DNA from 4 places in the Paenibacillus sp. FSL H3-0302 genome. Region 4 is predicted to be linked to each of the others. Evidence: riboswitches for the same ligand, from Rfam matches in the RefSeq annotation. Region 4 holds a riboswitch; each other region holds the start of a gene.
The links. Region 4 has a riboswitch for cyclic di-AMP ahead of MHH50_RS26275 (alpha/beta hydrolase). Riboswitches for the same ligand answer to the same signal wherever they lie in the genome.
Positions count from the first base shown of each region.

Region 1: another riboswitch for cyclic di-AMP. It lies ahead of MHH50_RS00190 (3D domain-containing protein); the one in region 4 lies ahead of MHH50_RS26275 (alpha/beta hydrolase).
Region 2: another riboswitch for cyclic di-AMP. It lies ahead of MHH50_RS00545 (C40 family peptidase); the one in region 4 lies ahead of MHH50_RS26275 (alpha/beta hydrolase).
Region 3: another riboswitch for cyclic di-AMP. It lies ahead of MHH50_RS16550 (APC family permease); the one in region 4 lies ahead of MHH50_RS26275 (alpha/beta hydrolase).

Region 1 covers NZ_CP150284.1:36,513-44,619, reverse strand. Annotated here, with positions in the region: gene rsmA (16S rRNA (adenine(1518)-N(6)/adenine(1519)-N(6))-dimethyltransferase RsmA) at 1-116, opposite strand, end outside; gene rnmV (ribonuclease M5) at 113-664, opposite strand; gene MHH50_RS00190 (3D domain-containing protein) at 841-2,007, opposite strand; cyclic di-AMP (ydaO/yuaA leader) riboswitch at 2,293-2,522, opposite strand; gene MHH50_RS00185 (TatD family hydrolase) at 2,721-3,491, opposite strand; gene MHH50_RS00180 (HD domain-containing protein) at 3,543-4,826, opposite strand; gene MHH50_RS00175 (AbrB/MazE/SpoVT family DNA-binding domain-containing protein) at 5,122-5,376, shown strand; gene rsmI (16S rRNA (cytidine(1402)-2'-O)-methyltransferase) at 5,800-6,711, opposite strand; gene MHH50_RS00165 (tRNA1(Val) (adenine(37)-N6)-methyltransferase) at 6,708-7,481, opposite strand; gene yabA (DNA replication initiation control protein YabA) at 7,591-7,956, opposite strand; gene MHH50_RS00155 (stage 0 sporulation family protein) at 7,987-8,107, opposite strand, start outside.
Region 2 covers NZ_CP150284.1:110,661-118,767, reverse strand. Annotated here, with positions in the region: gene MHH50_RS00560 (YwhD family protein) at 75-581, opposite strand; gene MHH50_RS00555 (M1 family metallopeptidase) at 685-2,691, shown strand; gene MHH50_RS00550 (hypothetical protein) at 2,703-3,533, shown strand; cyclic di-AMP (ydaO/yuaA leader) riboswitch at 3,752-3,890, shown strand; gene MHH50_RS00545 (C40 family peptidase) at 3,948-4,376, shown strand; cyclic di-AMP (ydaO/yuaA leader) riboswitch at 4,739-4,881, shown strand; gene MHH50_RS00540 (C40 family peptidase) at 4,926-5,378, shown strand; gene MHH50_RS00535 (GNAT family N-acetyltransferase) at 5,568-6,053, shown strand; gene MHH50_RS00530 (cytochrome c) at 6,181-6,537, shown strand; gene MHH50_RS00525 (4a-hydroxytetrahydrobiopterin dehydratase) at 6,619-6,906, opposite strand; gene MHH50_RS00520 (hypothetical protein) at 7,135-7,428, opposite strand; gene motA (flagellar motor stator protein MotA) at 7,635-8,107, shown strand, end outside.
Region 3 covers NZ_CP150284.1:3,740,034-3,748,140, reverse strand. Annotated here, with positions in the region: gene MHH50_RS16560 (DsbA family protein) at 186-902, shown strand; gene MHH50_RS16555 (disulfide oxidoreductase) at 899-1,363, shown strand; cyclic di-AMP (ydaO/yuaA leader) riboswitch at 1,558-1,717, shown strand; gene MHH50_RS16550 (APC family permease) at 1,842-3,659, shown strand; gene MHH50_RS16545 (iron-hydroxamate ABC transporter substrate-binding protein) at 3,863-4,870, shown strand; gene MHH50_RS16540 (iron ABC transporter permease) at 5,091-6,146, shown strand; gene MHH50_RS16535 (iron ABC transporter permease) at 6,146-7,180, shown strand; gene MHH50_RS16530 (ABC transporter ATP-binding protein) at 7,236-8,036, shown strand.
Region 4 covers NZ_CP150284.1:5,911,438-5,919,544, forward strand. Annotated here, with positions in the region: gene MHH50_RS26255 (cysteine desulfurase family protein) at 219-1,331, opposite strand; gene mnmH (tRNA 2-selenouridine(34) synthase MnmH) at 1,367-2,404, opposite strand; gene selD (selenide, water dikinase SelD) at 2,463-3,524, opposite strand; gene MHH50_RS26270 (hypothetical protein) at 3,671-3,856, opposite strand; gene MHH50_RS26275 (alpha/beta hydrolase) at 4,117-4,944, opposite strand; cyclic di-AMP (ydaO/yuaA leader) riboswitch at 5,032-5,218, opposite strand; gene MHH50_RS26280 (hypothetical protein) at 5,673-5,825, opposite strand; gene MHH50_RS26285 (Nif3-like dinuclear metal center hexameric protein) at 5,909-6,667, opposite strand; gene MHH50_RS26290 (alpha-glucuronidase family glycosyl hydrolase) at 6,728-8,107, opposite strand, start outside.

The DNA.
Region 1 (8,107 bases), 1.0 Mb from region 4:
AAAATATTTTGATCAATCAAAAAATTCTGTCCCAGGCTTTTCTTGAACTTGAATCCATAACGTTGAATAATCTCTTTGGTCCGTTTTGGAGTCGAAATTTCCTCTCTACCACTCATGAAGTAATGCCCCCCTGATCAATTTGGGCGAGAGCCCCGGCAAATTCCTCCCGCGTAATCCCAAACATCGCCAGCCGCTTGTACAGCTGTTTGCCGTTACAATATCCGATTCCAAGCAAATTACCAAGTGCCATACGTCTTTCAGCAGCCCGAGGGTGTACAAGCATTCCAGCCGCCATAAGATCATCAATACCAATCAAAGCAGGTGCTCCTTCAAAAGAGGTATGTACATTACGCAGCGCATGACGAATCGCCTCTGGCGATGCATTCTCTACACCGATATCCCCTTTTCGAGTTGCGTCCTTCTCTGGAATAAAAGCATGCTTGCAGCCCGGCACCTTCGCTGAAACGATTTTACGAATTCGCTCCCCAGCATGGTCCGGGTCCGTAAGAATAATAACCCCTCTACGTTCCATAGCAAGCGCGATCTTAGCAATTACAGTCCGGTTTACAGCAGAGCCGCCTGTCTCAATGGTATCCGCTTCTACAGCACGCTTAATGGCTACGGTATCGCTTTTGCCTTCAACGACGATTAATTCCTTAATCATATTTCTTGACTCCTTCCAAAAAAAGCAAAAAGAAGAGGATTCGCTCCTCTTCTTTTGGTTAAAGAATGTATAAGTGATGAGCGGTTGCTCTGCGATCAACGAAATGATCATCCAGCGTTCCTTAACGGTTATCATCACTATAGCTTATCAAAGGATTTTTTGCAAAAGCTTCAGTTCTAGTTAAGCTCTGGTTTCACAGGTCCAATCACATAAACGGTACGTGATTTACGGCCGAAATTACGAGCATGGCTCAGGGAATCATAATAGACATCCACTTTATTGCCTTTAATGGCACCGCCAGTATCCTCTGCACGGCGGAATCCAAGCCCATCGATATAAACCCACCAGCCAATAGGAATTACATTCGGATCTACTGCAATTGTACGACCTTCCGTTACGCGTGTTCCGGAGGCAGTTTTAGTACCTATCCCTGGCTCTTCTGACGAATAAGCTGTCATGGAGACGTTCTTAATCATCTTCTTGTACTCAAAGTCTACGCCAGCCTTGCTTGTGACGTTCTTAGTCTTAGCGCTAACTTTAGTCGTTTTGGAGGTAGTGCTTGATTTGGAAGTTGTTGTAGCTTTAGCAACTACAGTAGGCTTAGGAAGTGCTTTAGTACCAACGGCAATGATCTTATCTTTTGTTACCGTTTGTACTTCCTTGCCGATCATGCGCATAGAGGCCAGTTCTCCGTCTTGATAGATCTTTTCAATATGCTGAACCATGACGCCTGGTTTGCCTGCCTGTGCCACTCTAACTGTTCCCACAGTAAGGGAGGGATCTGCTGTCTTAATAACACGGAAAGGTAAGTTAGTTGTTCGCTGTACCGTTTGCTTGTTGATACGAACGATCTTAATCTCCATGTCAGCAGAGATGGTGGTGTCTAACGAAGGAAAAATCTTATCATAGCCTTCTAGGTTGATACCCAGTTTGTCAATCGCTTGACCGATAGTGTCTTCGGTCGTATATAACGTTTTTGTTGCTCCGTCCGCAGTAAGGCTAAATTTCTGCGCACGATTGATAACGACACGGTCACCGTCTTTTATTTCATCACTCAGACCTAAAGATAATTCATCATGCGGCTGCAGCGAAATTTGCTCTTTCTCCAACACATCACCAAGAAGTGCTTCTCGCGTTTCAAGTGTCTGTGTTTGCCCGTCTATTACTAAAACTAATTGTTTATTACTTTGACCGTGTACGTACAGCAGAATTAACAGCGCGATTGCGATTGAAATCACACCTGCAAGTAAAAGTACGCGAGTATTTACTTGCTCCCACCGTAATGCGAAAGACCTGCTGGATGACTGCGAATCATGGGATACCTCTGGTTGGAATAAGCCCATTCTCTCCATCCTCCTTACATAGCCTCGTCGTCAATTTGTATATCATGAGGACTGAATTTCTTTGACGAAACTATTTGAGATTGTCACAGGATACGCACGTATTAACTTAGCGTCTCCTGCTCATGGATCGCCTGCTCGGCACAGCTACTCCCACACCTGTTATATAACAGTATGCGGGCAACATTCAGTTTATTCAAAAATAAAGAAGCCTAAAAAGAGTTCTCTTGAGGACTCTTTCGTGGCTTCTCCGATGTCAGAATACGCGGGAATGTTTGTGCACGAGGTTGCCTCTCTTACTTGCGCTTACGGGGTTAGCTGTCGGGTTCGGACGAAAGAGAGACGCCCTATTTCAGGTCACCCGCTCACGGCGGTTGCCCTTAAATTCACCCCAAAGACCACGTGAAGAAATCAAATATTGTTCTGCGGCAATTCCTAGTCGTATTCAAGATACAGGCATGCGGCAGTTCAATATTGGTTCCCCCGTTCTCCATACGGAGACTCAGCGAGACGATCCATGAATCAATGGCTGTCACAATAACAACAGCTCACATCACTGAAAAGATGATATCCTGTTTTGATGCATGTTGTAAAGGACGATTCAACCACGTTTACGCAAATATATGGTTAAAATATTGTAATAATCAGCCGTTTTTATATTAAAAAAGTTTAATATATCGGCCATTCTCTATTTTTCACCCGTTTTACTCCTGTTTTCAGACAATCCCAAATCGTTCCAGTGCGTTCGCATACGTAATTTTAGCCAATTCTTCCCATGTTAACCCTTTAATTTCAGCCGCAGCCTCTGCTACTAACTTCACATGAGCACTCTCATTTCGCTTGCCTCGGAAGGGGTGTGGAGTCAAATATGGAGCGTCTGTTTCGATCAATAATCGGTCCAATGGCGTCTGTGCAAGCACCTCTTTAGGCACTCTGGCATTTTTGAACGTGATCGGTCCTCCAAATGACAAATGAAATCCTAGGTCTAGACACATTTTTGCGGTTTCCCAGCTGCCTGAGAAAGAATGCATTACGCCACCAATTTCATTTGCTTTTTCCTCCCGTAAAATCCGTACGACATCTTCATGGGCATCACGGTCATGTATACAGATTGGCATTTTTAGTTCACGGGCTAGTCCAATTTGTTTGCGGAAGACCTCCTGCTGCACATCCTTGGGAGAGGTATCCCAATAATAATCCAACCCAATCTCTCCGATGGCCACCACTTTCTCATGGCTGCAAAGAGAGGCGATCCAATCGAGGTCCCCCTCTTTCATATCAATCGCATCCTGTGGATGCCAGCCCACCGCTGCATAAATATAATCATAAGATTCAGCCAGCTTCATCGTTGAAGGGATCGTTTCCCGATTAAATCCAATATTGATCATCTTGCTAACTCCGGCCTCTACTGCACGAGCTATAACTTCCTCGCGATCCTCGTCGAATTGAGGCGCATCTAAATGTGTATGTGTGTCGAACAGATACATTTTAAAGCTCACTCCTTGTTGTTTTTATCAATAGTTCCATAAATATTTGTATTATTTTGCAAAAATCTCTGCTACAGAAGAGGGCAACCGTGTAAGGGCTTTTTTCAGCTTATCCTGTGGGAAATATAGGTGATATCTGCCACGATGAATCCCGCTTATTGAGCGCACAATATCCGATACCTCTGAAATTTCCCGCAATTGCTCATTGCGATCAAGCAGTAAAATTTGATTATTGTCGAAGGCTGCTCCTGGACGGAACACATCATAAGGCAAATCTGTCGGATAATCAATCTCTAAGTCATATTCTGGGTTAAGTCCCGCTCCCGCAAAACTGCTGCGGATTTCCGTAATCATATCTGTATCCAAATTCTCGATCTCTACATATTTATACAGTTTACGATGAATAAAACGGGTACACAAGTCGCTTAATAACTCATCTTCTTCAAGTGTCCATTGCATAAAAGCAGTCTGTACCAGTGCCTCATCAAGCATTAAATATTGCTTCACTGTTACTTCTCCTCGAAAGAGATCTTCCAGCGGAGCGATCATAAAGCGAAATTTGTACTCCTCTTGGAACAATTCTTTAGCTCTACGGAAGATTTGACGCAAAATAATTTCAGAGCTGCGCGTCACCGGATGAAAATATACCTGCCAGTACATTTGATAACGCGACATTAAATAATCTTCAATGGCATGCATACCTGATTCTTTTACTACAATCCGCCCATTATAAGGACGAAGCATTCTCAAAATCCGATCAATATCGATGGTTCCATAGTTTACACCTGTATAGTACGCATCACGCAGCAAATAATCCATACGATCAGCATCCAGCGGACTGGAAACCAAATTGACAACAATTTCATGCTCATATGTCTTAGAGATAACTGAGGCTACTTTACGAGGAAAATCTTCCTCCACATCACGCAATATTTCGGTGATCTCCGTGTCCTCCAAAATAATTCGGCAGGTCCAATCCTCATGGTTCATTTCAAAAGCTTCTTCTATAGAATGTGAAAATGGACCATGCCCTAAATCATGCAGCAAAGCCGCACACAAAGTAAGCAAACTTTCTTCAGGAATCCAATCCTTATACCCGCTGCGCTCAAATTGCGAAATGATTCTCCGTGTAATTTCATATACTCCTAAAGAATGAGAAAAACGACTATGCTCTGCACCATGAAAAGTGAGATATGAGGTACCTAACTGGCGAATCCGGCGTAAACGCTGAAATTCTTTTGTATTAATTAGTCGCCAAATAATCGTATCCTGTACGTGAATATAATTATGAACGGGATCCTTGAAAACTTTTTCTTCCGTGAGCGGCTGCTTCATGAGATCAACTCCTTCTAATAATTTAATATGATTTTAACTAATATCAGTATATAATAAGTAATTATGTCGTACTTTGTCGAAAAGTATCATTTTTGGTCTTGGTAAATCGACAAAATGCTTTCAGGGTAATTCTTAATTTTTATAGGGACATTCAAAGTTCTTATGGAAATTTTCTTATTCAGCCTATGAAAAAAGGTTGACTGATTTGGGAATCGTTGGTATTATAAGTATCATAAAACAGTGAACAATGTCGAATAATGACGTTTTTGGAACATTGAGAGGAGTAACGATTGTTATGATGAAATCAACAGGAATTGTAAGAAAAGTAGACGAACTTGGACGGGTTGTTATTCCTATTGAATTACGCCGTACACTTGGCATTGGCGAAAAGGACGCACTGGAAATTTACGTTGATGGCGAACGGATTATGCTTAAAAAGTATGAGCCTGCCTGCATTTTCTGTGGCAACGCTGAGAACGTAACTTACTTTAAAGGAAAAATAGTTTGTCATGAATGCATATCTTCCATCCCTACCCCTGTGACAAACTAAATTAAATAGTATATAATAGAACTAATCAAATTGTTAATTCTAACCTTTTCATATCTCCTTGACCTCCCGTGACCGCGGGAGGTATTTTTTATGTCTGGGTTTGCCCTCCTGGTTATCCCCTCCCTAAGGGCAATGTGCTTCAAGACGGAACTAGTAATACTTAGTTGTATTTCTTACAGTTATTTTAAATGCTTTTTACCATTAAACGAATTAATTGTATTTTGTACACTTATATTTCCTATATCTCCGTGAAATCAATCCTTTCCACCTTTATAACTGTATGAAGTACAACTAAACGAACAAATACATAAAAAAATTCAAAAATAACTGTACAAAATACATTTAACCCGCAGATAAATCATTCAAGCTCGGGCAGGCCGTTTCCGACAATCCTTAGTTATTCTAAGAATTCGTCTACAACACTTACTCTTCTGCTCTATCAAGCAACGCATTATAAATATCCCGTTTGGCTACACCCCGGTCTGATGCCGCTTTTTTCATAGCCTCTTTCCGTGGTACATCCTGTGCTTCGTAATGAGCTACATGATCTTCAATGCTTAACTGACGCCACCACGCCGATTCTGCGATTTCTGCATCTTCCTTGCTCTCCCCTTCTACGACAATAACATATTCGCCTAGCGGAGGATGTTCAGCCAGCCATAGTGTACATTCCTCAATCGAACCGCGTAGAAACTCCTCATATCTTTTCGTTAATTCACGTGCCAACACAATCTGGCGATTACCGAATGCTTCTTGAAGATGAGCAAGTGTCTTAACTACGCGATGGGGAGATTCGTAGAACAACAAAGTGCCTTGAGCCGAACGAAGTGGACTTAATGCTGCTCGGATGTCCTTACGCTCTCGGGGAAGAAAGCCGATAAAGGTGAACGTATTCGTAGATAGACCAGAAGCGATCAAAGCTGACAACGCTGCGTTAGCTCCAGGGATAGGAATCACCGGAATTCCATGACTTATTGCAAGGGCTACAAGATCCGCTCCAGGGTCAGAAATCGCTGGTAAACCGGCATCGCTGACGAGTGCCAAATTTTTTCCTTCTATTATATAGCGTACAAGCTCAGGTCCACTGGCGGCCTTATTATGCTCATGATAACTAAACAACATCGAAGGTGAAATCTCAAAGTGGCTGAGTAATTTTCGGGTCTGTCTCGTATCTTCCGCGGCAATAATATCACATTCCTGCAATGTACGGACTGCACGATAGGTCATATCCTCCAGATTACCGATAGGTGTAGCCACCAGAAAAAGCGACCCTGTTGTCTCCTGAGTACTGGTATTAGTCTTGTTTTGAAAACTGCTTTGGCATGATATCGTCATGATTTACCCTCTTTAGCACCATAGTAGATGTCCATAATCTCTGGACAGTATTGATTGTCCTCATTATATACGATGAGCGGTGGTTGTAAACGAACCTCAGGCTTTCCATCACGTGCAGCTTCGATTAATACCATATTTGCCTCCAGATGGGCACGTGGATGTACAAACCGAATAATCTTTGGCTCGAGTCTATATTGTCTCATAAGACTGATAATATCAACCAACCGTTGTGGTTTATGAACCATACTTACCTTTCCGCCCGTCCGAACCAATCGCACACAAGCCTGAATGACCTCCTCCAGTGTACAGCCTATCTCATGGCGAGCCATAGCTTGATGGTTGTTCAGCTTCAGATCACTGCCATTAAGCGGCATATAAGGAGGGTTCACCGTTATTGCATCATACACCCCATGTCCTGCGGTAGTATATAACTCGCGCAAATCACCTTCATGAATTACAACCTGATCCTGAAGGCCATTTAGAGCCACGCTACGACGAGCCATATCAGCTAAACGAGGTTGTATTTCAATGCCTTCTATAGAAGCTTTTGTCCGGGTAGTCATTAAAATCGGTATTACACCATTTCCCGTACAAAGATCTAGAACTCTTCCACGTGGCGGAACACTGGCGAAACGAGCAAGCAATACAGCATCCATAGAAAAACTAAATACTTCATCACTTTGAATAATGCGCAGGTCATGTGTTAGTAAATCATCCACCCGCTCCGTCGGTAACAAGGGGACAGATATATCATTAAAAGAATTCGTCATGTAATAATCTCCTAAAGGTTTTGATGAGAAAAACTTGTTTCAAAGGCATATGCCTATTGGCTAAAATTCAAAAAAAACCGTAGGATTAATCTCCTACGGCTGGATATCCTCATTTATTAAGAAAAGAAAGACAGAACAGACAGTCACCTTCCGTGCGTAAATGTCCAAAATAAACATTACAGATGTGAAAGCCTTCGTGGTAAAGTCGAGCCAAGTTGTCATAACCTTCCCCGACAACCTCTTCTGTTCCCTCTCCGGTAGCTAAAAGAGCTTCCGCCTCCGCAGAATCTACGGTAGGATCCAAAGGTGCATCCCGCTTTAAAATTTTGCGAAGCTGTTCATTCTCCAGAGTTAACCTCTGGTTAGCTTCCATCAGTTCTTTTACCGTCTGTTTCCATTCTCCAAGATTGGCGCGCATCGTTTCCATCTGCGCTTCCATATCCTGCATGTGTGCAAATATATTTTTCTTCTCCAAGTTTCCACCCCGAAAGTAACCTTATATGGTTTACTTGACGACAACATCATCCATTGGAAGTTCCTTAACTTTGCCCACTTCAAACAACTGTACATGAACCGTACGGTTTCCGGCATTGATTCCTACTACTTTGCCATCCCCCAATGAGGTC
Region 2 (8,107 bases), 1.1 Mb from region 4:
AAAAGCTTCGACGCTCCTATTTCCGGAGGTCGAAGCTTTTTTTATATCGGATAACCCTTCTGGAGGCTCCTATACTATTCAGTCAGTGCAGCTTTAAGCTCATCTGAGGATGCATTCCACCATGCTTCATTATGAGAGATCAGAAGGGATTTGAGAGCCGACTTCTCAATGGCTCCAAGCCCTGCCACATCGATCTTGCGTTTAAGAGCTGCATCCAGCTTATTGACATGCTCGGCAAGAATTTTCCATCCGCGGCGCGCTTCTGTATCAATCCACATTTCACAGGCTGTGATTCCACCATAAAATTGAGCTTCCAATGTACGGTCTACCGCTACCCATACCACCCAAACCTGTCTTCCATTCGGTACATCTTCACGATTCATGGAAAATTTAATTCCTTTTTCCACCTTGCTCTTGGCATGCATGGCACCGATATCAATAACCGCCACATCACCATCAATAATGACAGGTGAAACGTTGTTGAGATCTATAGAGCCTGCTCCAAAGCCTTTATGTTTACTTTTAGCGTTCACAATATTTAAGGCAATCTGTTTCTTGCCCTCCGGTTGTATGTTGTCCACGAGTGCACACCCTTCCTCTTACGAATAATTTAATTTTAGCTAATAATGCGGCGATTGCAAACATATACATCCCGTAGATGCTTGTCACGGGAGGAATCACACTATGAAGTCACTGTCATTAAAGTACATCATCTTTGCGACCCTGGCCATCCTCGCGCTGCTGGGAGGAGGAATATGGGCCTTTTCAGGGGATAGCTCAACAGCTTCTGTTACTAGCTTTGCTTCAAAAGAGGCCAAGTCCTCCAGCGGCACAGCGCCTGCAGCCGTACCACAGCAGGTATTGCCTGAGAGCGCGCCTGTCCCGGCAGAGGAGGCTTTAAGCCAGCGGGTAGTCGAGTATCACATTGATGTCCAGCTTGTTCCTGACACAGAAACCTTAAAAGCTTCTGAGACAGTAACCTGGACACACCCCGGAGTAAAGCCAGTAAGTGATTTATATTTTCACATGTATCCAAATGCATTTGCCTCATCAGATACCACCTTTATGAAGGAATCCGGGGGGACGCTCAGAGGCGACAGCATGCCTGAGAACGGCTTCGGAAATATGACGCTGACCGATCTGCGCACGACAGAGGGAACTTCGCTAATGCAAAGAGTGCAATATGTTCAACCTGATGACGGCAATATCAACGATAAGACGCTTCTAAAGGTACATCTTCCTCAGCCTGTTAATGGTGGGGAAAGTGTAACACTTAAGCTTCAGTATGAAGTCCAGCTGCCCAAAATCTTTGCTCGCATGGGTGCTTCAGGTAACTTCGTTATGGCTGGGCAATGGTTCCCTAAGCTTAGTGTATACGAGCCTAAGGGCACACGCGGAGTTAAAGAAGAAGGCTGGGACCTGCATCAGTATCACGGGACCTCTGAGTTTTACAGTGATTTTGGCATCTTTAATGTAACGATTGCCGTTCCTTCCAACTATACGGTGGCTGCGACCGGATTTCCTGTAAAAAATGCCAAGCTCAAACAAGATCAAAAAATATATCAGTTCTACGCCGATGATGTCCACGACTTCGCTTGGGCTGCATCCCCTGATTTTACAGTAGCAGAGGAAGCTTTCTCTACGCCGGAAGTGCCTGGAGTACGAATTAAGGTGTATCTCGACCCACTGCACAAAGACTTACAAGAGCGTTACCTTCAAGCTGCCAAGGCTGCCCTGACCTACTTCAGCAAATGGTATGGCCCTTATCCCTACTCTACGCTGTCTATTATCGTCCCACCTAAGGAGGGAAACGGCGCGGGAGGAATGGAATATCCTACCCTTATTACAGCCTTTGGGGCCGCGGATTCTTCTCCAGATACCTCACTTGAAAGAACCGTCATTCATGAGATCGGCCATCAATACTTCTACGGTATGGTAGCCAGCAATGAATTCGAGGAGGCCTGGCTGGATGAAAGCTTTACTTCCTATGCCGAAGACAGACTTATGGAACAAGAATACGGTATCAAGTCTAATTTGCCTTTACAGGCCAGCCTGGTAACTATACCTGAGCCGTTAAATCTGGAAACGTGGAAATATGCAGGGGCGGATTCCTATAGCCGAAATGTTTATATCCGCGGCAAGCTTGTACTTAAAGATATCGAACGCCAGGTAGGTACCAAAGCAATGAACAACATCATGTCCTCCTACGCTCGTAAGTTCCGTTTCCAGCATCCCGCTACGTCAGATTTTCAGAAAGTCGTTGAGAAGGTAACCAAAAAATCATGGCAGGCCTATTTCGATGATTACATTTATGGTGATGGTGCGCCTGACTTCTCAGTAGATACGATTACTTTTAAAAAAAATAACAACGGCGATGCTCAAAGCTACGAATCATTAGTGAAGATTTCAAATAAAGGGAGCCATTACGTTGATGTTCCCGTGAAATTCACATTCGCCGACAGCTCTTCGGTGCAGCGGGTCTGGAACGGTGAAGGAGCAGAGACTACGTTTCAATTGTTAAGCGATAAGCCTCTTCTCTCTGCTGAGATTGACCCTGAGCATTCCATCTTATTGGAGAGCAAACATTTAAACAACTTTAGGCTGGCGGAAATAGAGCCCAAGACGCTCTCTCGCTGGACGTTAAGTGTAACTAAACTACTTGAAACCGTGCTCGGAACTCTTGTCTGGTGAGGTGAATGATTGTGAGAACATCGATAACCCGCGGCTGGCAAAGCATGAAGGAGCAATTTTATATTTTAATTCTGCTCTTCATCTACCGACTGCTCTGGGGCTACTTTATGTATGGTTTCATCCGATCTGCTATTATTCCAATTCTACTGCGCTATCCAGATAAAGACGCCGGCGGCAGCGGTATGGGCAGACTGTTGTATTATATCGAGGGACAGTTCAGCTTGAATACTGACCCTACGATACGCACTTGGTTATGGATGCTTCTAGGACTTGTTGTCTTGCGACTTCTGCTTTCTCCTTTCATAAGGGCAGGATTGCTGCATGAGCTGCACCAGGAGCGAAAGGGCGAGCGCGGGCTGTTCTTTTTCCCCGGCATGAAGATCTATGGACTACCTGTCTTAGTCTTTAGCCTAATCGAATGGGTGCTGACCCTGCTGCCGCTTTACTGGCTTGCTCCAAAAATGTACGGGCTGTTCTTATCCTCTTTGTTTAACTACACTTTGTTACTTCATTTAGTACCATACGTATTGGCATGGCTTATATATATTTTTATCGTGCGCCTGTTTCTTCTATATATGCAGTTTGGTTACACCGGCGGTACAGGAATGTTCTCCTCACTGTTCATCTGCTTGCGGTCACTGATTCCTGCTATAGGTGTTTCCATTGTACTTGGTGCGGGAGGCTTGCTCTTACTGCTAGTGTGCGGACTGACGGGTCTGTTCTGTCCCGGCCTGCCGGCACTTATAATACGGCAAATCTCACCACTACCTTCTACGCTCTTAAAAATGTGGGGAATCTCTGCACAATATCATCTATGGTGTAGCAAAGCATTTCCACAATAAATTAACCTTATTTGACATAATAAAAAGGTCCCAATTCCTGTATTCAGGAGCTGGGACTTTTTCTCATTACGGATAACTTAAGAGTATTTGCAAAATCATAAAAGCTCTGTTACAATAAGTCCTGTGCTATTAGTAACAATTTTGTAATCAATTGAAACGATTCCTACATAACTAAATGTATTTATCGTAAGTGTAACTGTCGAAACGTCATTCTCTTGGTGCTTAACACGCCTAATTCCTTTGCACCGGGAAGTGGGGGAACCATATTTTGGGTGAATTGATCTCGCTTTACAGGGATCATAGGGAATCTTCTACCGAACCCTTAAGCTAACCTCGCAGGCCTTGGAAGGAGTACATCTTTTGAAAAGACATAATTTAAGAAAAAAATGCGTCGCTGCGGCGCTAGGACTTGTAATGGCATTATCTATTGGTGGAGGAAGCGCCTTTGCCGACTCTAAGATGGACACTGTAATCTCAAAGACTATTGGAGTTGCCTATAAAACCGGAGGTACAAGCACTGCCGGATTTGATTGCTCTGGATTTACAAAATATGTATTCAAGAATGTGGGTCTTACTTTACCTCGTACATCAAAAGCTCAATATAGCGTTGGAACTGCTGTATCCAAAAGCAATCTGCGTTCTGGTGATCTAGTGTTCTTTAACACACTTGGCAATGGAGTATCCCATGTCGGCATTTATGTTGGAAACGGAAAATTCGCACAATCGTCCTCTTCGCGTGGAGTGACCATCACTTCACTCAGTCAGGCCTACTGGGCCAATCGTTATGTTGGCGCTAAAAGAGTAATGAGTACTTCAGCTTATCAAGCTGTAGCCTTCGATTGAAACCTTCCTCACAACTATAACCTCATAATTACAACTATATGAACCTGAATCTGATTATTCCCGTAATCAAATTCGGGTTTTTCTTTTTTCCATAATATATTTTTACACTAATAGAGCCCAATTGAAACACGTTTATTTGATAAAAATTGCAATTATATTAAAAATTAGGTCATTATTAACGCTTACATATGCCTTTCTACCGTAAAAATGCCAATTTTTCTGCATTAATATGTTAAAAACGATTGCCAAGCGGCTTTCTGTTTGTTACAATTAGCGCAGTGAGATTTTAGTAACATTTTTGTAATCATTAAGTTGTTATTTACAAAGGTTTTGTCATGTATTGATTACAAGCTAATCCTAATCAACAGTATGAGCCGAGTTTCCTAACTATTAGGAAAACGGGGGAACCAACTTTGGGTGAATTGACCTCCATTATATAGAGGGGTCATAGGGGACCTTCAACCGAACCCTTAAGCTAACCTCGTAGGCATTTGGAAGGGGTATACACTTTTGAAGAAGAAGTTAGCAGCAGCAGTACTAAGCTTTTCCATCATCCTCACCATCGGAGCAGGAAGCGCTTTCGCAGATTCCAAAATGGATAAAGTGATTGACAAGGCCATCGGTACTAAATACGTATCCGGCGGTATATCCACTAACGGATTTGATTGCTCCGGATTTACAATGTATGTGTTTGATAAGATTGGCATTAACCTTCCACACCAATCAGGTTCCCAATATCAAATGGGCACAGCAATCTCCCGTGATGATATAAGAGCCGGAGATCTTGTATTCTTCAATACAAGTGGCAAAGGTGTCTCCCATGTCGGCATTTATGTCGGTGAAGGTAAGTTCGCACACGCTTCTACCTCACGCGGTGTTACGATTAGCTCTCTGAGTGATAGCTACTACGTGAAACGCTACGTTGGTGCTAAGCGCATTATGAGCACAGACGCTTACCAATCGGTTGCTGCTGAATCGGAAGACAATGATGATGTTCAATAAGTAACGTACATAGGCTCTTTTCCAAGGTAACTCTTGGAGGAGAGCTTGTTTTTTTGTCTTATTACTTATTTACCCCTCTCATAATTTGTAAAACATTCCTCTCATATAAAGTTTCTGAGTCGAACCTCCCCCATTTTGTATATAATTAGTAATATAGCAATGTCCTCGTGAAAGGAGATCGTTGACTTTATGATAAATCCCTCGGTAACTTTTCATGTTGTTCCTATGGAGGCAATTCACGGAGAAGCTATTTGTAAGTGGAGCTATACGCCCCCATATAATATTTATGGCTGGATGCCGTGGGAGCAGATGCAGGCTCTTGGCATCGAGTTTGGCGATCCGCAGCTCCGGGAGGAACAATATATCTCCATATTAAATGAACAAGAGGTTTTGTGCGGATTCGCACAGTTGTTCCCGATGGAAGGAGTCGTCCGTTTAGGAGTTGGGATGCGCCCCGATCTATGCGGCCATGGTTTAGGCAAACTATTCGTAGATGCCATCGTCCAGACAGCCTTGAGTCGTTATCCTGATCGAGAGATAGATCTAGAAGTCCTGACCTGGAACCAACGCGCCATTCGAACTTATCAAAAATGTGGATTTACGATTACAGATACGTATGAACGCCGCACACCTACAGGAGACAAACCTTTTTATTGCATGGTCTATGATAAATGATATTAAATACCAGATATTTCATAAGAATGATTGTATTCTCGTTCATTTTTTTGTCACAAACCCTATGATAACGCTTCACCATAAGCTATAATGTAGGGAGCAGCTTACATAGAAGGGACGAATTGGGATGCAGAAATGGATCATGAGCGGTTTGTTTTTTGCCGCCTGTGCCTTTGCGGTAGTACTCATGTTTACACTTCCGGGTAAAGAAGAGGTAGCGGAAGAAAATAAGCCCACGATGCCGGTAGTTCAACTGGACGCAGCAAAGGCAGAAGCAACCGTGAAAGCCAGCTGTATCACCTGTCACGGCGATCAGCTTCAAGGTGGAGTTGGACCAAGTCTTCAGAATGAAGGCGGCCAGCATGACGCTGAGGAAATCTACAGCATCGTCACCAAAGGACGTGGTCAAATGCCTTCCTTTAAGGAGAAGCTAGCCCCTGAAGAGATCGCCAACGTCGCACTCTGGCTCTCAGAGAAAAAGTAACCCATCAAGCAACTAAAAACGCCCGTGTATGAGATAGGTGACTATCTATGCACGGGCGTTTATTTTATGATTTTGGCTAAACTAATGATTTTTTTCAAAGGCTTCATTAAATTCATGCGCCGCTCGAAGATCTAGAGCCGTAATCCCATCTTCTTCATTAGATTCAAGTCGCAGGGTAACTGTTTTATAATCAATCGTAATATGTGGATGATGATCGAAGGCTTCTGAAATCGTGGCTACTTCATCAACGAACGCAATGCCCTTCATATATTGGCTGAACATATATTTTCGCACCATAACATTATTATCCAGCTTCCACCCCTCCAGCTTGGTGATCTCCTCACGCAGTTCCTCTTCCGTAAATAACAATTCGTTTCCTCCCTTACAAAAAATTGCAGTAAAGTGCGCAGTTCCCTTTACATGACTTAGGCGTTAAACAAAACATCCCTTAGCTTCTGAGGTCCAAGGGATGTGCCAGGATAAAGGCGATATTTTCGATTTAATGTATTCACAAATCCCAGCGATTATAACTCGGCTTTATCAATTTTAACACGGGCTACTAACTACGGGCAAATTACGTCCAGACGTCTCCTCTGCCTAAATCAAAACCACTGAAGCCAAATCCTCTTCGCCAACTAAAATATTAATGCGATGCGTGTCCTTATCGTAAATAATTACGCCGCTCCCCACTTCAATCATAGGTTCATTACCCAGCGCGAAGAAAAGATCCTCAGCCAATGCTTCCCATACCTCCAGCTTTGATTCTTGGGGTAGTTCCTGCCACTCGTCCGGATCCATCTCAAAAAATAAATATCCATCGGAAATTCGTCCGACGGCTTCGGTCAAATCTGTTAGAATTTCACCGTAATCTCTACCATGCTTTACACCCACGTATATCACTCCGTTTTCTTCACAGATGAATAATTACTTACCTTATCCATTATAGCCGAAAAAATGACTTCACAAAAAACCGAATGATGTCGATAAATAAGAATATACGTTAATTCGGTTTCGCACAGAGTGCCCTGCCGCTGTTTCAAGGATGATATACGCGGCATTGTCGGAACACATCTTAAATCTCACGGACGAGGTGCAAAATGGAAATTTCAACAATAATTGGTTTAATTTTTGGTTTGGTTGCTGTAATCTGGGGCATGATCCTCAAGCACGCTCCACTTCATGCTTTGGCCACACCCGCTGCTTACGTTATTATCTTGGTGGGTACGGCAGCGTCTATTTTCATGGCCTTTCCTTTCAACGAGGTCAAAAAGATTCCAAGTCTGTTCAAAATGATTTTTATCAAAAAGAAATTAATCAGTAAACCCGAATTAATCACTATGTTCATGGAATGGGCTTCTATCACACGGCGTGAAGGTCTGTTGGCTCTAGAATCAAAGGTCGATGAAATAGAAGATAACTTCCTCAGGAATGGCATGCGGATGATCATTGATGGAAATGATCAGGATTTTGTCCGCGATGTCCTCATGGAGGATATCCACGCCACAGAGGATAGACATAAAGCAGGAGCGCTCATTTTCTCACAGGCAGGTATGTATGCTCCTACCCTTGG
Region 3 (8,107 bases), 2.2 Mb from region 4:
TTTTTAAAATAAGAGCAGCGTTTCTCCTTTTGGAGTTACGCTGTTTTTTTTGACCATACTGTTTGCCAAAAAGAGATTAATAATTATATAATTTTAAATGTATATGATAAAAACTACATTAGTCCCTAGAGGACAGAAAGGAATTCTCCTTGAGTAAACCTAAAAAAAGTCCAAATGTTCCCCAGTTGAGCAAACAAGAGAAACGACGGGTAGAACAGGAGCAACAGAAGCAGAAAACGAGAATTTTAGTTATTAGTTCAATAGCTGTAGTAGTTATCATTTTTGTTGGATTGTTTATGTTAGCTTCGAAAGATGCAGCAAAGAATGTCTCTACAGGAGAACCGGTAGAATTCAATTACAGTGAGCTACCTAGGATTGGTAATGAGGATGCACCTGTTAAGCTTGTTGAATTTGGTGATTTCAAATGTCCAGCTTGTTCCCAATTTGCTGGCTCCATGAAACCGAAAATTGTTCAAGATTTTGTCAACGAGGGAAAAGCAGCTCTTTACTTTGTAAATATGGCTTTTGTTGGTCCTGACTCTGAGACAGCTTCACTAGCTGCATTGTCTGTATACCATCAGAATAAGGATGAATTCTGGAAGTTCTATGATGCTGTGTATGCGCAGCAAGGGGATGAGAGCGTGGAATGGGCCACTGAGGATTTCTTGGTAAGCCTTGCTGAAAAAGAGAAATTAGCGATCGATTATGATCTGTTGCGTAAAGACATCCAAGAGAAAACTTATGCAGATGAGCTGAAGAAAGACATTCAGTTGGCAACTGACGCAGGCGTGACAACTACGCCTTCGCTCTACATTAATGGAGTGAAAACGGCTGAACCTTTCGATATTGAAGCGATTACATCTGAAATTAACACCGCCGCAAAAGCAGTGGAGGCAAAGTGACAAAATTCCTATCTTTTTGCAAGCGTAACTGCCTCTATCTGGCCTGGTTCGTCTCTTTGGTTGCTGTAGCTGGTAGCTTGTATTTAAGTGAAGTCTTGAAGTATGAACCTTGTAAGCTTTGCTGGTTTCAGCGGATTTTTATGTATCCGCAGTTATTTTTATTGGGAATTGCCACTTTCCGTGGAGATAAGCGCATCATTCCTTATGTGCTTCCATTAAGTTTGATTGGTGGCAGTATCTCAATCTATCATTATGCGGAACAGAAGATTCCAGCGTTAAGTAAAGTTCTACCTTGTACAGTTGGTGTTCCTTGTAATAAAGATTACTTGAACTACTTCGGATTTATAACGATTCCTTTGTTAGCTTTAATAGCGTTTGCTCTAATAAGTCTCCTTCTTTGGTATGGACGTAGGGAAGAAGAAGTGATTGAAGTAGATGCTGAGGAGAGCTTAGGATTTTAGTTTTTACTTTGGAAGGTACAAAAAAGCTGAAAAGGTATTAAAATCACGGGCTAGAGGGATAATTGAAGATAATGAAAGAGAGCATCCAATAAGACGCTATATTTGAGCTTATTGGATGTTTTTTCATTCTTTTTTCATTTTTTTCAACGCTTTACTGTAGGCACTTTGTAGACTAATATTAGACCTTGTGAGAAGTTGAATATGCGCTGAATTTTCTTAGGAAAAACGGGGGAACCAAACTTGGCATTCATGCCAATGGGGTGAATCGGAACCGGGTCGAACAGACCTCTACCGTAGGGCTATAACCACAGCCCGAATCCGCCAGCTAACCTCGTAAGCAAGGTGGGAAAATGACCATGCATAAGCATGCGGATCATTTCCGTATGCTTATTTTTGTGTCTGCATTTATGAAATCCACCGATGAAAACAGCGCACGGAAATTCCGTTTCAGCTCCCAAAGAAAGGAACTGTATCCACCATGGTAAGCAAGGTAAAACGACTATTGATCGGACGTCCGATGAAGTCGAATGAACTCGATCATGAAAAGTTATCCAAGGTTAAAGCACTGGCTGTTCTGTCTTCTGATGCGCTCTCGTCTGTAGCCTACGGAACGGAACAAATTCTGATTGTACTAGTGGCTGCCGGGTTTACTGCCATCTGGTATTCCCTGCCAATTGCATTAGCCGTATTGGGCCTGCTGGCCATCCTGATTTTATCCTATCGGCAGACGATTTTTGCTTATCCGCAAGGAGGCGGAGCTTATATCGTAGCCAAGAGTAATCTTGGTATTCCGACAGGGCTGCTCGCTGGGGGTTCATTATTGGTGGATTACATTCTTACCGTAGCGGTTAGTGCCTCGGCAGGGACGGATGCGATCACATCGGCTTTTCCAAGTCTTCATAATCATACTGTTCTCATCGCTGTATCTGTTATCGTTTTATTAACAATCATTAATCTTCGCGGAGTGACTGAATCGGCTTCATTTATCGCAATTCCAGTGTATTTGTTTGTGGTTTCGATTGTTGTTCTGATTATCTCCGGTATCGTTAAATATGCAATGGGTGGCGCGCATGCGAATGTTCCTGAAATAGGCAGCGCCGTATCTAATGTAAGTTTGTTTCTACTATTAAAAGCGTTTAGCTCTGGTTGTTCAGCCCTAACGGGGGTTGAGGCCGTATCTAATGCGATCCCAAACTTTAAAGCACCCGCTGAGAAGAATGCAGCCAAGACGCTAATGATCATGGGACTTATCCTTGGCTTTATGTTTACCGGAATCACTGTGCTGGCGTATTGGTATGGGATTGTGCCAGATGAAAAGGCTACGGTTGTCTCTCAGATCGCTGAATCGACCTTTGGCCGTGGCGGATTGTACTTTTTCATTCAAGGGATTACAGCAGTGATTTTGTTCTTGGCAGCTAATACAGCATATTCAGCGTTTCCGCTGCTTGCCTTTATGTTTGCAAAAGATAAATATCTGCCACATGCATTTATGGTCCGTGGTGACCGCCTTGGCTTCTCAAACGGCATTATTTTTCTAGGAGTTATGTCTATCATACTTGTGACTGCATTCCATGGGAATACGGAAGGTTTGATTCCACTATATGCGGTAGGCGTGTTCATTCCTTTTACCTTATCCCAACTGGGGATGATGGTGCATTGGATCAAAACAAGACCCGCTGGATGGGTGAAAAGATTTGTAGTAAATACCATCGGTATGCTGACTACATTGACGATTACGCTTATATTTATCATTACTAAATTCTCGAGCGTATGGATGGCATTCATTTTCTTACCTGCTGTAATGTTCGTGTTCCACCGTATTCATAAGCACTATTTGAACACTGCGGATCAACTGCGTATATGTCCGGCTACGGATAAACCTGTAATTAAAGGAAGTACTGTAGTTGTTCCTGTAGCAGGGGTTACACGTGCTGTATTACATTCCATCAGCTATGCGAAGTCTCTAACAGATAATGTTGTTGCTGTGTATGTAGGCTTTGATGAAGAAGACATTCATAAGATGGAGCAACGGTGGGAGGAATGGAATCCAGGTGTACGCCTGATTGTACTTCGTTCCAGATATCGTAGTATCATTCGTCCGTTAGTGAAGTTTATCGATACGGTAGAGTGGAAGACCGCTGCGACGGATCACATCACGATTCTGATTCCACAGTTTATTACCAAACATTGGTGGCAAGCCGTGCTTCATAATCAGACCAGCTTTTTAATCCGCTCGTATCTAATGAATCAAAAGGACGTTGTAGTAGCGACTGTCCCGTATCATTTAAATAAATAAGTAGAAGATTAAAGATGAGGTTATATCCGGAACGTTCGGAATATAACCTCTTTTGTATTTTATATGAAGGAAATTGTTGCAAATCCACAGAATTTGAAATTTATATGTTGACACAGAGAATGAGAATCAATATCATTTAAAAGTGAAGCAGAGGTAAAGGTCACCTTTGAATATCAAAGCAGTTACATATAGGAGGGTTTTTAATGTTTTGGCTTAACAGAAAAAGATCAGGAAGCATGAAAGTGACGATGAGCGGACTAATAGTGATGACGCTAATACTTTCCGCTTGTGGTAATAATAATGCTGAAAGCTCATCAAATGCAGGAACAGCGCCTACAACAGCGCCTACAGCAGAATCTACAGAGGCACCTGCTGCACCTAAGACGTTAACAGATGCAATGGGTCATAAAGTAACGATTCCGGCTAATCCACAGCGCGTTCTGGGTTCATATTTGGAAGACTCTTTGGTAACTCTGGGTGTAACTCCAGTAGCTCAATGGTCAGTTACAAATGGCGTTCAGGATTATCTGGCCACTGAATTGAAGGATGTTCCTACAATTAGTTACGACCTTCCGTTAGAGGCTGTAACCAGCTTTGCTCCGGATCTTATTATCATCCCATCGGAGTCTTCTGTTCAGAACGGGATTTACGATCAGTTGAATAAGATTGCACCCACTTATGTAATTGGGGATGAACTAAATCAAGATTGGCGCAAATCGTTGCTCAAGATGGGTGAGATTTTGAACAAAACCCCTGAAGCAGAAAAAGCCATCAAAGATTATGATGTTAAAGCAGCGGCTGCGAAAGAACAGCTTACAGGAGCTATTGGACAAGAGTCCGCGGCGATTCTATGGTTGGTGCAAAAAAACTTCTATATTGTAGACGAAACCCGCAGCAGTGGAGCTGTATTATATACAGACCTTGGCGTAACGCTGCCTAACTTAGTAACAGAGATCCCAGTAGGAACAAGAGCAACTTGGAATCCGATCTCACTAGAGAAGCTTTCTGAGCTGACCGCAGATCATATTTTCCTTGTAAATAGTGATAAGACTGAGGGTTCGGAGATTCTAGATAGTGCAATCTGGAAGGGCATCCCAGCTGTAAAAGCTGGAAATGTGCATGAAATGAGCTCAACAAGCAGTTGGCTTTACAGTGGGGCGAACGCTGGCAGCAAAATCATTGACGATGTGCTAAAAAGTCTTGTGAAATAAAAGTCGTAATTCACCATGAATGAGACTGATCATTTCGGTGGGGAAGGGCGTGCAGATCAAGTATCTCGGGATACAAAGATCTGCACCATTTTTTTATAAACCAATCCCATAGTACGGAAAAATCGTTCCTGCAATTGTACAACATAAATATTTTTGCGATAATGAGAATGATTGTTGTTATCATATAAACCATTGTAACTATTGAATAAGGAGACGACTCATGGTTTCACCCTCAGATTTCGCAAATCGTATTAAAAATGAACCCAAAAAAGCTCTACATACCCGACCGGCAGCTGCCATTGGTATTCTTATTTTTGGACTTGCTGCCATTGCCTTCGGATTGGCACTTTCGGTCTCAGTGGGTGCGGCAGATATCAAGTTAGCTACGGTATGGGAAGCTATATTTCATTTCAATCCAGATTTACAAAAACATCAGGTGATTAGAGAACTGCGATTTCCACGTGCTATTGCTGGCGCCTTAGTCGGTGCTTGCTTCGCAGTAGCAGGGGCTATCATGCAGGGGATGACAAGAAACCCGCTTGCGGATTCAGGGCTGTTAGGTTTGAATGCAGGAGCAGGGGTAGCGCTGGCCATAGTATTTGCTTTTGCACCCTCACTCTCATTCACTTCACTAATGTTGTATTGCTTTATCGGTGCCGCTGTGGCCTCTTTTATCGTATTCGGAATCGGTTCGCTTTCTTTTAATGGCCTGACCCCCTTGCGATTGACATTAGCAGGTTCGGCAGTTAGTGCTTTATTGGTTGCTATTAGTCAGGGAGTAGCTATTCTTTTCAACTTATCTCAGGACATAGCCTTCTGGTTAGCTGGTGGGATGGGTGGAGCTAGCTGGACTCAGATCAAGATTATATTCCCTTGGGTGGCCGTAGCCTTAATTGCAGCGATGATGTTATCACGATCCGTCACATTGCTCAGCTTAGGAAGAGAAGTTGCGGTTGGTCTGGGGCAGCGGACAAGGTTAGTTCAATTGGCATGTATGATTGTTGTGGTTATCTTAGCTGGAAGTGCGGTTTCAACGGTTGGCCCGATTGCTTTTATAGGACTAATTATTCCACATGTTACACGTTATTTCGTTGGAGTGGACTACCGCTGGATTATCCCTTGCTCGGCAGTTCTAGGGAGCTTATTGATTATCTTTGCAGATATTGCCGCAAGAATGATAAATGCACCTTATGAGACACCGCTAGGAGCTTTAATTGCCATCATCGGCGTACCGTTCTTTATTTATTTAGCGAGTAAGCGGAAGGGGGAGCTGTAATGCCCAAATTAACCCTTACTCCAGATGAAAAAGAACGCCGCACACGCGCCTTAACGGTGTTAGTGCTCCTTGCTATACTGATCGTCGTTGTGTTTATAGTCAGTATGAATACAGGGTTTATGCGTCTATCCCCACTAGAGGTATTACATACACTCATGGGTGATGGAACACATCAGCAAAAGCTTATTTTATTTGATTTCAGATTACCCCGCATCGTAATTTCATTGTTAGTTGGAGCGGGCTTTGCAGTATCGGGCTGTATTCTACAAAGTCTCGCACGTAATGCACTCGCAGAACCGGCTACGCTGGGCATAAGTGCTGGTGCAGGTTTTGCGGTAATCATTTTTATCTCGTTTTTTCCGGCTACAACAGCAGCTCCGGTATTTGTCTTGCCTCTCCTAGCGCTTGGTGGGGCTGGCCTGACCGCAGCTTTAATCTATATTCTTGCCTACCGGAAGGCAGATGGTCTGTCTCCTACAAGGCTGATCCTTATCGGGATTGCGGTCGCTGCAGGAATCAATGCTTGCCAGCTTGTAATGGCACTTAGGCTTGATCCTAATAATTATCAATTTGTAGCTACTTGGATCGCCGGGAAAATATGGGGTGGGGATTGGAGATTCGTCCTTGCTTTGCTGCCTTGGATCGCGATTCTGTTACCGTTCGCCTTCTATAAAGCCCGGGTTCTAAATGTATTGAATCTAGGGGACCATACTTCATTAGGTCTAGGAATGCGTGTGGAGAAGGAACGTATTCTCCTTCTGGTAACAGCCGTAGCGCTTGCCGGCTCCTGCGTCGCGGTAAGCGGAGGTATTGGCTTCGTCGGCCTGATAGCACCACATCTGGCTCGCAGGCTGGTGGGACCCCGTCATCAGGTGTTATTACCTGCTAGTGCTTTGACAGGGGCGCTTCTTATGATTACCGCTGATACCATTGGTAGATGGGTATTGCAACCTGCCGAAGTTCCTACTGGCATTGTGGTTGCGATTATTGGCGCACCTTACTTTTTATATTTACTCGCCAAGTCGAAAGCGTAAATTAGTTCATACTTAGGAGCATAGCTCCATAAAACTTTTAAGGGAGTTGTAGATCATGTCAGAACGTTTGAATACAGAAGAATTAAGTATTGGGTATGCTGAGGCTACTATAGTTAAGGGATTGAACTTGTCTATCCCTACGGGGAAAATCACCGCACTAGTGGGCGCTAACGGCTCCGGTAAATCTACAATCCTCAAAACGATGGCCCGGATTATGAAGCCGAAGAGTGGCACCGTAATGCTGGACGGCAAATCGATCCATAACTTTTCAACTAAAGAGGTTGCTCGTCAGCTAGCGATTCTACCGCAGAACCCAACGGCTCCTGACGGTCTGACGGTATCTGAGCTGGTCAGCTACGGTCGTTTCCCTCATCAAAAAGGATTTGGCACGATGACTGCAGAGGATCGCAACATCATCTCCAACGCCATCTCTGTTACGGGCATGGAATCTTTTCATGATCGCCCTATTGACCGTCTCTCTGGTGGACAACGTCAACGCGCTTGGATCGCTATGGCGTTGGCTCAAGAAACAGATATTTTATTCCTTGACGAGCCTACAACGTTCCTAGATATGGCGCATCAGCTCGAAGTTCTTCAACTTTTGCAAAAGCTGAATGAGGAAGAAGGCCGTACCATTATCATGGTCGTGCATGATTTGAATCATGCTACTCGTTATGCGCAGCATATGGTAGCGATTAAGTCCGGTACTGTGGTTAGCGAAGGCTCACCTACTGAGGTTATGACACCAGATGTATTGCGGGAAGTGTTTGGAATTGAAGCGGATATCGTTCCGGATCCACGTACGGGTGTGCCACTGTGTCTTCCTTACGAGCTTGCTGCCTATAAAGCTGTGTAATTATCATCTAAAAACATACAACGAACAGGCTCCCGTCATTGACAAGGGAGCCTGTTCGTTGTTACAGTTGT
Region 4 (8,107 bases):
ATAGGAAAATATTGCAAATAAGAGCGCCTGAGTCCGATAGCTACTCCGTTCACTGGGAACCATAGTCCATTCACTGAGATTCATAGCCCGTTTAGTGAGATTCGTACTCCGTTCACTGAGAGTCATAGTCCGTCCACTGGAAGTCAAAGTCCGTTCACTAGGATTCACACTTTGTCACTGTTTGCAAAAACGAACCTCACAACTAATACGATTTCAGCTTATAACAAATACACCTTCAGCTTATCGATGACCTCATCGATTTCCGCTGTAGTCGTATATCGTCCCACACTAAAACGAACCGCTCCCCGTCCAATATTCTCCGACACATGCATAGCCTTTAAAACAGGCGAAATCAACGTTTCACCGGAATGGCACGCTGAGCCAGTTGAAGCCGCCACAGCTTCCAGGGAATCGATAATTTCATGACCCACTGCTCCAAGAAAACTAACGTTAAGGGTGTTAGGCAAGCGCTTGTGTTTATGACCATTCAAATGAATTTTTTCGCCAAAAGACTCCTGCAGTCTTCCATAGAAATACTCCGTAACTTGCTTAACTCTTTTTCTAGAATCAGAGTCAGCAGCAAGCTCACAGGCTTTTCCTAAGCCAATAATGTAGGGTGTATTTTCTGTCCCCGCTCTTCGCCCCTGTTCATGGCCCGCACCGTGTATCAAAGGCTCAATGTGAATGCCGTCCCGAATGTACAGTGCTCCAATGCCTTTGGGCGCATATAATTTATGGCCTGCAAGCGTTAGAAAATCCACCCCTAAATCCGCTACATCGAGGTCTACTTTTCCCGCAGACTGTGAAGCATCTGTATGAATAAGAACACCCCGTTCGTGGCAGACCTCAGCTATTTCCTTGATCGGCTGGATCGTGCCCGTTTCGTTATTAGAGTGCATGATGGAGACCAGAATGGTTTGGTCCGTGAGCTGCTTTTTCACATCGTCAACCTGCACCAATCCATACGAGTCAACTGGTACATAAGTCAGGTTGTATCCCATCTGCTCCAGGTACTGACAAGGTTTAATTACCGCCGGATGCTCAATAGCAGACAGGATAATGTGATTACCTTTATGGCGATACGTTTGGGCTACTCCTTTAATGACAGTATTATTAGACTCACTACCCCCACTGGTAAAAAGCACCTCACCCGGCGCACAATTCAGGAAATCAGCCACCTGTGTTCTTGCCTGCTCTATTCCGAGTTTAGCTTCCCGCCCCAAAGAATGACTGCTTGAAGGATTCCCAAAATGACCGTAAAGATAAGGGATCATAACCTCTGCTACTTCCTTATCTACTGGTGTTGTAGCGTTGTAATCTAAATAGATCATATTAAGTAAAGCCCCCTTTAACCATAACGCGAAACTTATACTTCTTGATGTTTTAAAAAAGAAAGCACAGCAGTCTCAGCTTCATCCAGATTATTCACTTTAAAAGTAACTCTCTCAATGCCTTCATACTGAGTGGACGTATAATCGTATCTGGGATCATAGTAATATTCTAGCAGCAGCGCCACAGCTTCGCCGAACAAATCTGCCTGCAAGCATCGCTCGATTTCTGCCGCAATAGGGATATGAATTCGGGATTTAATACTCCGAAATGCAGAAATACACTGCTCCTTGTATTCTTCTGGCCGGTAATCCTCAAGGATTTGCTCCACTCTGGCATGCAAAGGCATCTCAATCCAGATCTGCGTTCCGCTCTCTTTTTGCTCGGCCATAAATGGGGACATTACTACCTTACCAATCTTTTTGCTCTCCGCTTCAAATAGTACATAAGGAGAATCTCCGATCTTAATTAACTCCTCTAAAAGAAGACTATCGAACGTTTTTTGATTGTTCGCACGAAGGCCAATCTCACCAAAAATAGAACCACGATGACCTGCCATCCCTTCCAAATCCAGAACGGGGTAGCCTTGCGCCTTCAGGCGGTGTAACAGATTGGTTTTACCTGTGCCTGTATTTCCGTGAATCACATAAGACTTCGCCTTACATTCATAGGACTCCAATTCGTCGAGCACCCATTTACGATAAGCCTTATAGCCGCCTATCAGCCGGTAAGCATGAATATCCATTAAAGAGAGTACGGTCGCAGTTGTACGGCTGCGCATACCCCCCCTCCAGCAGAATACTGCTTTGTCTCCTTGAATCGCTGCAAATTCTTTGACAAAAGAAGGCAGTTTTGCCGCAGCAATCTCCAAACCACGTTCTTTCGCGGCCTGCACACTTGTCTGTTTATACAACGTCCCTACTTCAGCCCGTTCCTGATCATCAAAAAAGGGAATATTCAAACTATCCGGCAGCGTTGCATCTTTATATTCAGAAGGAGATCTAACATCAATAATGGTGATCTGCTTCTTGTTTTTTAACACTCTAAGTTCTTCCAGTGTAATGTCCTGAAACAATATGCTCTCTCCTCTGGTGGCTAACCTTCATAATTTGCTCTAAGCTGATATACAACAGTTATTCCACAGCAGCTATAACTGTAATCTGACCCGGATGCTCTTCCGTTACCTCTCCGATCAATGCCGCTTCTACCCCTGCATCTACTAACTCTTTTAGCAAATCTTCGCTTTGTTCAGGGGCCACAGAGATCAGCAGTCCGCCAGAAGTCACAGCGTCACATAGAATATAGCGGCTTAGTTGGTCCATCTCCTCCGGATAAAGAATGCTGCCTTCCAGATGGGCAAAGTTATTCTTAGTGCCTCCTGGAACAAATCCCTGCTCCGCAAGCTCTCTTACTCTTGGCAGCATCGGTACATCGCCTTGACGAATGATCAGGCCCGTGCCGCTCCCTTTAGCCATTTCCGAGGCATGTCCCAGTAGCCCAAATCCGGTAACATCTGTACAAGCATGTACATCATAAGGCTCCATGATTTCAGCCGCTTTTTTATTCAAAGTAGACATTACTGTCGTAAGGCGTGTGGTTTCTTCAGGAGATAGCTGATCCTTTTTAATGGAAGTTGTTAAGATCCCCACACCGATAGGCTTCGTTAGAATCAGCTTGTCTCCCACCTTGGCGCCCGCATTCGTTCTCACTTTGTCAGGATGCACAAGGCCCGTAACGGCCAATCCGAATTTGGGCTCTTTATCGTCGATGGAATGTCCGCCCACAAGAGTAGCTCCTGCTTCCTGTACTTTATCCGCTGCACCGCGCAAAATGTCACCGAGAATGCTTTTATCTAAAACAGAAATAGGAAAGGCCACAATATTAAGCACCGTAAGCGGCTTTCCACCCATCGCATAAATATCACTTAATGCATTGGCTGCTGCAATTTGACCAAATGAATAGGGATCATCCACGATCGGCGTGAAAAAATCAACAGTTTGCACTAACGCTAATTCATCACTTAAACGATACACCCCTGCATCATCACTAGTATCAAGACCTACTAGTAGATCCGGGTTAGGAACAGTTGGTGGCAGACTACGAATAACCTGCATGAGATCGGCGGGACCGATTTTGCAGCCGCAGCCCCCTTTTGAAGATAATGAAGTCAGTTTTATAGTTTCAGCTTGAGACATCATGACTCAGCTCCTTTAGTATGAATTATCTTAATCTTACACGAGTAGATCGCATTGTACAAAATGCAAGAGTAGCAGATGCGTTGCTTACTACGCCTCCTTCTATAACTATTTAGAGTCTATTGTTCTTTCCCACGTCTGGTGAGCTATATTTGGTGCTGTGGTAGGGTAGGGACATTAAGTGGCGTTCTAGGTACAATATGCTTGTAAATGTTCAACATCCATCGGTTAGTAAAATAACCAAAGGCTGGCTCATTCGTAGATTTCACTACGGATAAGCCAGCCTTTAATTGGATGTCCATTATATTAGGGAAATCCTCCCTAATGTTCATCGATAATCGCTTTAAAATGAGGTTTTTAGGGAATTCCTCCCTAAAAATTCATGCAAATACCCATTTATGGCTAAAAACATCCTATTATTAGGGAGGATTTCCCTAATCTACGTTCTAGGAGCCATAATCTCCTTCATTTTAGGGAGAATTCCCCTAAAGTTCTTCCCAGAAAGACGACCCATAGCCAGCTCATTCCGCCCTGGCTATGGGACGCCTATTTTCTCACTTAAACGCTTCGCTTGTGAAGGTCTCCCAATAGATCAGCTAATCTGCTGAGTACCCTGCTGCTTCTCTAAGAAACGTTGAAGAATCGCATTGAATTGCTCCGGCTGGCACAGATTACTTGGATCTAATGCGTTCGGAATAATCGCCAACTGCGCATGTGGCAGCTGAGACACCATTTCCTTCATACAATTCACTCCAAATTCATTAAAGTCCCCTACAATACATAAAGCAGGACGTTTAAAAGCCTTTAAGCATCTGGTGTAATCAACATGGCTCGTAGCCAGCCTTTGCCGATATAACTCCCGGGGACGTTTGTCCAGCAGCCCTCTTCTAATCTCATTGTAGGCCAGACTCCAGCGCTCTCGGTACATCATCCGAATCGAAGGCAACACCAGCTCACTTGGGAGATAATACATTAGTAAACTGCAATATGCTGCCATAGTTTGTATTTTCCCTACTATTGTTGATCCGTGAGTCCTACAAAAGCTATCCGCGACCACAATGGCTTTTACACGCTCAGGATATTGTTTGGCAATATGCTGAACGACTAAGCCACCATAGGCGATTCCTACAAAAACTGCTTCACGGATACCTAGGTCATTCAACAGCATAATCAGATCCAGACATTGCGTCTCAATAATCTCATGTGGGGCCTCCAGCAGTTTACCAGACTTGCCATTCCCCCGTAAATCGCACAAAATCACTTTATATTTATCGGAAAAATACTCCAGCTGTGGTTTGAACATACTGTGTGTTAATCCATGTCCATGGATAAACACAACCGGAGTGCCAGTTCCATTGATTTCATAATAGAGCGAAGTTCCGTTCAGTTTAGCGATAGGCAAAGGTAACACCTCTTTCATAATAAATTCTACGACTATATCTGCTTAAAAACGCAGCAAAAAACCACAGAGGGATTCTCTGTGGCTATTCATCACTAAACACGCCATTCATCCTCTCTCCATACGCTTACGAGGTTAGCTGTCGGATTCGGGCAGTGAGAGTTGCCCTACCTGCAGGGATGCATATTATGCACCCGGAACAGGATTCACCCCATAACCAGTGCCGACTCTCACATCGGCTGCCAGTTGTTGGTTCCCCCGCTTTCCAGAAACGGAAATTAAGCGGATTGCTTATGTAATTGTAAATTTAAGATAATTCTCAGTTCTGAGATGAATCATACTCTTGTAAGGTTTTCTTGTAAAGGAGGGCTCTGGTCAAAATAATGTTGAAAGCAATGCTTTTCATTTCATATTAAGCATACTCTTCATTTTCTCTTTCTTTTGCTCTTGTTTACTCGTTTTCTTTAGAAAAACAGCTCTGAAGCAAGCGAAAAAGGGGGTGATTCACCAGTACTTTCCTATTTAATAAGAAACGACAATCTTCAATACCAATATTGGGCCAGTTTCTGTACCTTGGGGTATTCGTCGTTTCTATGTCCCCGATCCGTTTGGCAAGCTTGTTAATATTATTTCACATGAACAGCACGAATGATTTCATAAAAAAGAAAAAAGCTAAGCAGAATCAGAGATCTCCCCCTGTCCACTTAGCTTCCTTTTACAATACTATGGCTACAAAAGATCGGCGTTTTTCAATGCATGCTCCAGCTTGGAAAAAAGAACAGCGCACTTCTCATAAGCTCTGGGTCGCTTTGCTTTACTTGTTTTTTACTGATTGAGCTTCCGTCGCTTTGCAGCTTTTTGATCCGACTTAATACTTCATCAGCCTCCAAAGGAATTTCCATTGAAACACTCCTTTCTCAGTGACCTGTTCCCTTCATTTTCTCCATAATATGTTTATTTATTCCGTACTCTTAATTTTCCCAGATTAAACCATCTGATAGATGGGTTGTTCAGCAATGAACCGGGTAGGAAGCATGGGATATTTGTCTGCTAAGATTTCAGCTAAATATTTCATCCCCGGTGCTTCACTCTCCGCATGACCTAACATGATGAGCGCTTTAGATTTGCCTTGGTGCCCTGCATCCCGCACATATTCCGGAGTCTCCCACTCTGGTCCTTCTCCAGCAATAATTAAATCAAGATTGTGATCATTAAAAAGCGGAATAGCCATCGTCCCGCCTCCTCTGTAACCTACTAATATCCCTACGCGTTTGCAGGACAGAGACAGGTCACCAGCAGCGCGTACATAAGAGATGCCTAGCTTACTTTTAATATACTGAGCAGCTTCCATTACAGTCATAGCAGGAATAGTGAGAATCGTAGCAGCCGCTTGCTGCTCTTCCACATAGTCTGACCAATCCAGCTCTCGCAGCAAACCCATCATAATCCCATCCGGCTCTTGCCGATGCCAATAATCATGATAACGAAAAATAGCTATTGGGGAATGTTCGATCAGACTTTTTTTCGCATGATAAACCGGATCACCTTCTAACCACTCGCTCGCTGCATGATGGCTATAAAATACACCTTCATGCGTGATCAGCAAATTGGCTCCTAACGCTATTGCTTGCTCCACAATATTTTGTGTGGCAGAGAAGGCCGTAATAATCCCTGTGACTTCAGTTTCCGGTTCCCCTGGGTTCAGAATATCCACAGTCCCTTCTACCTGTTCCACAGTTCCCATTAAATCTTTCAAAATCGCTCTAATCGTGAGGCTCACTATCATCATCCCTCGAATCGAAATCTAATAAATCTTTCTGCCTTTAAGATCCTCAATTCCGCTCTTGCGGTAAAAATACGTATTGATCCGATCTCTCCATTCCTGCGCATGCTCTGCTTGCTCTTCAAGACGTTGCTTCACTTGTACATACAATCCACTCTCCATGCTGCCTTCAAGTGATTCCCATGTTGCTAGAAGCTGTGCAGCCTGCTCTGCCCCCTCGAAATGAGTATCGTAGATATGTTGTATAACCGTTTGCCCCGATTGCAGAACATGCGTGTATGGAACATGATGGAAGAACAGCAGCAGCTCTTCTGGACAAGACGCTAGATTCTCATAATTTGATGCGTTAAGACCCATATACTGTCCGCTATACCCCGTTCCCGATTTGACTGAACGATCCACACCAATGCCCTTATGATCCGCATAATGGTACGTTCCCCACTTGGCGTATTCATATCCATCCACATTCGGCCCATAATGATGATCCGGATTAACCATCCAGCCCACACCTAATGGAGCTGTGTAAGATTCGTAAATCCTCCATGAGTCCATTAACATCCCGCGAATAGCAGCCACTAGACCTTTATCAGTGCCAAAGGTAAGGCGAATCCATTCCTCAGCTATTTCTTTTGCCGTCAGCTCCGGATTCCAAATTAATCTCCCATATCCATACAGATTGGCTTGAGCTAACCCATGCCCCGTCCAGTTCATGTCATCCCCGACATTAGTTACAGCAGCCACACCATTATACTTATTTCCCCACACCGATCCGTCCACAATATGTTTCACAAGCGTAGTTTGCCCTTTGGCATAAGTATTGAAATCAAGGACTTCTTTCCACTGTGGAACGAGATAACAGAGATGCCGCTGCTGCCCTGTATATTCTTGAGCAATCTGAAACTCCATCAGATGATTGGTATGTTCCAGTGCGCCAAACAGCGGAGATACCGGTTCTCTAACTTGAAAATCCATCGGTCCGTTCTTGATTTGCAGCACTACATTATCATTAAATCGGCCATCCAATGGTTTGAAATGATCATACGCTGCTCTGGCCCGATCTGTCTTACGGTCACGCCAATCCTGCTTGCAGTTATATACGAAACAACGCCAAATCACGATTCCGCCAAACGGCTCCAGTGCTTCTCCCAGCATATTAGCGCCATCGGCATGGTCACGCCCGTAAGTGAATGGTCCAGGTCGATTTTCTGAATCTGCTTTGACCACAAACCCGCCAAAATCAGGGATCACTCGATAAACCTCACCCGCCTTATCTTTCCACCATTGCCGCACCGCTGGGTCCAGTGGATCAGCTGTCTCTAATGCTCCGATCTGTATCGGACTGGCGAAGTTAGCACTGAGGAATAGCTTAATTCCGTATACGCGGAATATTCCTGCAATTAA